Linked DNA regions of Variovorax paradoxus. The protein of the gene in region 1 interacts with the protein of each later gene in a pairwise test. Links are inferred from orthologs where the notes say so. Each region holds a gene or a part of one and is shown in the gene's direction. Other genes may lie near its edges. The genes, in order: GOQ09_RS03400 and ssb.

Region 1 (3,253 bases):
TTGCGCCGCGGTTGAAACTGTTACGCGCAGGCCTGCGTGTGCCGGCGAACTGGTTTTCCCCGAAAAGCAATTCACAGCCGTTTGTCAAGCGCAAAAACGGTGTAGGAGGGACGACTTATGCACAAAACACGTGCTGCACTGCGCAAGATTATCTGAGGCGGGCCCCTCTTTGCTCCTAAACAAGTAGCGCGCGTAAGTGGTTGATTTATATAGGATTTGAACTTTGCTTTTTTTGAGGGCAATCCAGTCAGACGCTTGATTTTCAAGGCTCCGCAGCGTGTCGAGCCCTGTTGTCAACAAAGTTATCCACAGAATCTCTGGATGAGCTTCAAAGCACTGAAAAATCAACGACTTAAGCGATTTTGCTCAAAGTCGCATTAACAAACCTTGCCAACAGGGACGCCCATTTCCACCGCCAGCAGCCCAGCCCCGGAAACCGACGCAGCGCCGGCGAGCACGCCCGCCGCGATGGCCTGGCGGCTCGACATCGCCGTGCAAACACCCGCGCATGCCGCCCTGGGCGACCTGCTGAGCTATGCCAGCGCGGCGCCGCTCGCGCCCGGCACGCTGGTGCGGGTGCCGCTGGGCCGGCGCGAAGTGCTGGGCGTGGTCTGGAACGACCCCACATCGCTCGAGGGCGCCGAGCCCGATATGGCGCTCAAGCCCGTGGGCGCCGCGCTCGACGCGCTCGCGCCGCTCGGCGAAGCGTGGCGCGACCTCGTGGCCTTTGCAGCGCGCTATTACCAGCGCTCGATCGGTGAAATCGCGCTCGCAGCCTTGCCGCCGCAGTTGCGCGACCTGACCGGCACGCAACTGGCACGCCGGCTCAAGCGCAAGACCACCACCGGGCCGGTGGCCGAGACCGCCGAAGCCGCCAACCTGATTGCGCTCAGCCCGGAACAGACCGCAGCCCTCGCCCGCATCGAGGCCGAGACAGGCACCTTCCTGCTGGTCGGCAGCACCGGCAGCGGCAAGACCGAGGTGTACCTGCGCTGCGTGGCCGACCTGCTTACGCGCGACACCGGCGCGCAGGCGCTGGTGATGGTGCCCGAGATCAACCTCACGCCGCAACTCGAAGCGCGCTTCAAGGCGCGGTTCGGCGACGACGCCGTGGTGTCGCTGCACAGCGGCATGACCAATCCGCAGCGGCTCGCAAGCTGGCTTGCGGCGCACAGCGGGGCCGCGCGCATCGTGCTGGGAACGCGCATGGCGGTGTTTGCATCGATGCCGGGGCTGAAGCTCATCGTCGTCGATGAAGAGCACGACCCCAGCTACAAACAGCAAGAAGGCGCGCGCTATTCGGCGCGCGACCTCGCCGTGTGGCGTGGCCAGCGCGAAGGCGCGAAAGTCATCCTCGGCTCGGCCACGCCTTCGCTCGAAAGCTGGCACCAGAGCCGCCCGGCCGAAGGCGAAGACCCGGGCGGGCGCTACGTTCGGCTGGCCATGCCCTCGCGCATCGGCGCGGGCGAGTTGCCAGGCGTGCGGCTGGTCGACATGAACCTGCAGCCGCCGAAGACCGTGCTTTCGGCCGCGCTGCTCGACGCCATCGGCCAGCGCATTGCGCGCGGCGAACAGAGCATGGTGTTTTTGAACCGCCGCGGCTATGCGCCGGTGCTGGCCTGCGCCGACTGCGGTTGGAAGAGCGAATGCCCGCACTGCAGCGCCTACCGCGTGTTCCACAAGATCGACCGCACGCTGCGCTGCCACCACTGCGGCTTTACCGAGCGCGTGCCGCGCGCCTGCCCGGCCTGCGGCAACCCCGACATCGCGCCCGTGGGCCGCGGCACCGAGCGGCTCGAGGAGCACCTGGCCGAACTGTTCGCCAGTGTGAAGCGGCCCGACGGCAACGCGGTACGCATTGCGCGCATCGATGCCGACAGCACCAAGAAGCAGGGCGCGCTCGAATCGCAGCTCGCGTCCGTGCATTCGGGTGAGGTCGACGTGCTGGTCGGCACGCAGATGATTGCCAAGGGACACGACTTCCGGCGCATCACGCTGGTGGCGGCAGTGAACCCCGACGGCGCGCTGTTCTCCAGCGACTTTCGCGCCCCCGAGCGGCTGTTCAGCCTGCTGATGCAATCGGCCGGGCGTGCGGGGCGCGACGCGGCATACCTCGCGGCGCAAGGCGCCACGGCCGAGATGTGGATCCAGACGCACCATGCGCAGCATCCGCTCTTCGCCGCGCTGCGAAGGCACGACTACGCGGCCTTCGCACGGCAGCAGCTCGAAGAGCGCGCCGCGGCCGGCATGCCGCCCTTTGCATTCCAGGCACTGCTGCGCGCCGATGCGCGCACACAGGAGGCGGCGCAGGCTTTTCTCAACGCGGCAAGTGCCGCGGCCGACGCGCTCGAAGGTTCCGACCGCGTGCTGCGCTACCCCGCGGTGCCGCTTGCCATTCAGCGCGTGGCCAATGTGGAGCGGGCGCAGATGCTGATCGAAAGCCCGTCGCGCGCCGCGCTGCAGCGCCTCCTAGCCGGATGGCAACCGCTGCTGCACGCGTTGCGGCGCACGCCCGAGGGCAAGGGCGTGATCCGCTGGCTGGTCGACGTCGACCCGCACAGCATTTGAGGCAGCGGCCTTTTACCAAGGCCGGCCTTTGTCAGTGATGCAGGCCCGCGGGCTCCTTGCCCATGTCGACGTAGCGCAGCTCGCTGCTGCGCCGCCGAGCAATGCTTCCGGGCCATGCGAACACCACCAGGCTCAAGGCGCCCAACGCGAGCGACGTAGCGGTGCCGAGGGTGTCGGCATGCCACAACCAGCCCACGCTGGCGACCCAGGCCAGCCACAGCAGAATACGAACAAGTATTGCCATAGTGCCCTCATATGTACTTTGATTTGCAAACACTTTATCAGTGTTTTGAAAACACAAGCACTCATCTGGAGCAATAACGATAGCTATGGCTTATGGCCTACACGCGAATCAGAAATAAACTGAAAAACCGGTTGACTGCATGGCCGCCCGCTATTCAAGCTGTCACAGCGCGGGCCCGTTCCGGCATCGCGCGTCAAGCAAGAACGCTGGTCGCCAGGGGTTGCCGTGAAACTGCCTTCATGTCTCGGTTGGGCTCTTCTTTTTGCATGCGCATGCTCCGCGGCCGAACTCGAACTGCAGGGTAGCCGGCTGGTGGTGTCGGGCATGCTCGACGGCACGGCCATCAAGGCCTTTACCGAGCACCTGGGCAAAGGCACGGTGCGCACCGTGGTGTTCGAAGACTCGTTCGGCGGCACCGCCGAAGCAGCCGGCGCCTATGCC
Region 2 (3,049 bases), 290 kb from region 1 along the record:
GGCCAGCCCGGCTACCGCATCGCCGATGCCCGCGCCAATGGACAGCGAAGGCGCGAAGATGCCGCCAGGCACGCCGCACCACGCGGTGAGCCAGGTGGCAATGAACTTGAGAGCGGTGTAGAGCGGTGTAAGTTCGTCATGGCCCTGCAGCATCTGCTTGACCGCTTCGGACCCCGCACCGAACGTGACCCCGCCCGTCACCAGCCCGATGACGGCCACCGCGAGCCCGCCGCAGGCCGCGAAGCGCACCGGAAAGCGTGCCCGCCAGCGGTTGAGCCGCCCGGCCGTGCCGGTCAGCGACGCAATCAGCAGGCGCGCGAACAGCCCGCCTGCCGCGCCGCTCAGCAACGCGACCAGCAGCCCGGGCCCGAGCACGTCCCAGCCCAGCCGCGGCACGCGGATCACGCCGAAGTAGCTGGTATTGCCGAATGCCGACACCGCCACCAGGCCCGCCAGCACGATGGCCGTGATGATCAGGCCGCTGGAGCGCGCCTCCAGCCGGCCCGACAGTTCTTCGATGGCGAACACCACGCCCGCCAGCGGCGCATTGAAGGCTGCCGCAATGCCCGCCGCCCCGCCCGCCACCAGCAGCGCGCGGGAGTCGATGGTGGTGTTGGGCGACAGCCAGCGCCGCGCATGCTGCATCACGCCCGCCGCAACCTGCACCGAGGGGCCTTCGCGCCCGATCGACAGCCCGGCCGCGAAGCCCGCAACGCCCAGCCCGATTTTTGCGACCGTCAGCCGGAGCGACGCGAAGACGAAGCGCCGCTCCTCCGGCAGCGCCGGATGCAGCGCCGCCTTGATCTGCGGAATGCCCGAACCGCCCGCACCCGGAAAGAAGCGCAGTGTGAACCACACGATGGCCGCGGTGACGAGCGGCGTGGTCAGCAGCACGGCCCAGGGCCACGCCTGGTAGAAGCGGTGGAACTGGCCGAAGACCCAGTCGCTGGCAACTGTGAAGCCCACCACGAAGAGGCCGGCCGCAATGGCGTAGCCGAGCACGATGGCACGGTCGAGCCAGATGCGGCCCCCGCGCAATTCGGCGCGCAAGTGCTCGAAAAAGTCAGGTTCTCTGTTCATGCGGAACGCCCATTCTGGCACCCGGAGGGGGTGGGGGCGGTTGCCTGGGGCACAATCGAGGGTTCCTTTCAACCTCCTCCTCCATCTACTTATCAGGGGCAGTGCATATGGCATCGGTCAATAAAGTCATCGTCGTCGGCAACCTGGGGCGCGACCCCGAAATGCGTACCTTCCCAAGCGGCGACCAGGTGGCAAACGTCACCGTGGCCACCACCGATCGCTGGAAAGACAAGCAAAGCGGCGAAATGCGCGAAGCCACCGAGTGGCACCGCATCGTTTTCAACGGCCGCCTGGCCGAAATTGCCGGCCAATACCTGCGCAAGGGCTCGCAGGTGTATGTCGAAGGCAGCCTGCGCACGCGCAAGTGGACCGACAAGGACGGCATAGAAAAGTACACCACCGAAATCCGCGCCGACCAGATGCAGATGCTGGGTAGCCGCCAGGGCCAGGGCGGCCCCTCGGGCGGTCCGGAGGACGACGGCGGTTATTCGCAGGGTGGCGGCGGTGGCGGCTACTCGCAAGGCGGTGGCGGTGGCGGCGGTGGCGGCGGTTATGCCCCCCGTGCACCCGCCGCGGCACCGCGCGCTCCGGCGGCGGCGCCGCGCCAGGCACCGGCCAAGTCGTCGTCGGGCTTCGACGACATGGATGACGACATTCCGTTCTGAAATCGATTCATCGGAATTTGCCGATCGAAAGCCTGCAGTTCATCGCTGCAGGCTTTTTTTCTGGAGCGCAGCCAGTCAGTAGGTCACCGTCACCCGCATCGCATTGCTGCCATCGCCGGCTGACGCCGCGGCTTGCGGTGGGGCGGAGCCTGTGGTCGCCGCCATCGCACCGATGACCCCTTGCCAGGCGGAAGCGAGGCTGTCGCGGCCGTCCGCATCGTTTCCGGCCACCATGAGCGTTGTCTCGCCGATCTTGTCGAAACGGTACTCGCGGCCCTTGATGGCCACCGACTTCATGTTGGTCCAGACGCGGTATTCATGCCCGCCCTTGACCGGTGTGACCTCGAGCACCTTGAAGGTCGGCAGAACGACCATCGAGATGGTGAAGCGGGCCGTGGAACTGTTCATGCCGTGCGTCGGCTCCGCGGAACTGAGCCGCAGCGGTAGCGGCAGCAAGAACAGCAGCATGCCGGCGGCAGCCAACGGTTGCGCTATTCGCGTCGGGCGCAGGGCAGTTGCACCTGCAGCGGACATGTTTCCGGACATTGGAACTCCTCCTCTCGTCGCAACCGGGTGGAGGGCATCGCATTGATGCCCTGTCCTGGTTTATCGGCAGAGTCGCGGGAAAATGAAGGCCGTCTGCGCCATTCTTTACCCATAACCTGCCAATGGCTAGCAGGTTTTTCCGCACCGGCTTGCTTGCCGGCGGAGTTCAGTAGGTCACGCTGACCGTCACCACGTCGCGGTAGTTGTCCGGCCGCACGTTGGCGTTGGTGCCGAGAACGCGTCCATACAAGGTCAGCGCCTGGGCGGCTCCGTTGCCTGTGCCCGCAGCAACGTTCCCGCCTGTGCCCGCGACGCTGCCCCAGACGGAATTGCGCGCGGCGTTGCGGTAGAGCTGATAGGGCACCGTCTCGGCGTTGCCGGGCACGCCGCCTGTCGGCGTCATCGTTCCTGCGCCGGTCGTCGAGCCATTCGAAGGCGTCAGCGCAACCGTGTACGGGGTGGGCGTGGTGCAGGTGACGTTGATCGTGCTGGTCTGGTCCCTGTCGGCTTGGCCCGGCAGGCCGTTGATGGTGCCGAAGTTCAGCGGGTCCGCGGTGACCAGGCAGCTCTTGGCGACTGTTGCGGTGACCAGGAAGGCGAACCTGCCGGGCTGTATGGTGTCGCAGGTCGCCGGCATGGCGGAAGTGCTCCTCGACAGCGTGATCGAGGTGTGGTCCCCGACGAAGTTGTCCTGGTACGAACCTGGAGGCACCGCGCCCTGGAGGGGGAGCAGTTCGCCGCGCATGGTGGTGCTTCCC

The links.
Region 2: the proteins of GOQ09_RS03400 (region 1) and ssb interact in binary tests that used the Escherichia coli proteins (3 or more experiments, as listed by UniProt). The link is inferred for Variovorax paradoxus from one-to-one orthologs.

Annotation. Positions count from the first base shown.
Region 1 is NZ_CP046622.1:739,936-743,188, reverse strand. The notes cover bases 81-3,018. They hold GOQ09_RS03400 (primosomal protein N'), read left to right. Parts: upstream 81-468; coding sequence 469-2,568; downstream 2,569-3,018. Other genes in these bases: GOQ09_RS03395 (hypothetical protein), read right to left, coding at 2,600-2,812. In the rest of the region: hemE (uroporphyrinogen decarboxylase), read left to right, coding at 1-15; GOQ09_RS03390 (hypothetical protein), read left to right, coding at 3,038-3,253.
Region 2 is NZ_CP046622.1:445,565-448,613, forward strand. Bases 233-2,966 are described here. They hold ssb (single-stranded DNA-binding protein), read left to right. Parts: upstream 233-1,187; coding sequence 1,188-1,745; downstream 1,746-2,966. Other genes in these bases: GOQ09_RS02095 (chloride channel protein), read right to left, coding at 233-1,080; GOQ09_RS02105 (hypothetical protein), read right to left, coding at 1,821-2,291; GOQ09_RS02110 (Csu type fimbrial protein), read right to left, coding at 2,458-2,966. In the rest of the region: more of GOQ09_RS02095, read right to left, coding at 1-232; more of GOQ09_RS02110, read right to left, coding at 2,967-3,049. UniProt on the Escherichia coli protein: Plays an important role in DNA replication, recombination and repair. Binds to ssDNA and to an array of partner proteins to recruit them to their sites of action during DNA metabolism. Acts as a sliding platform that migrates on DNA via reptation.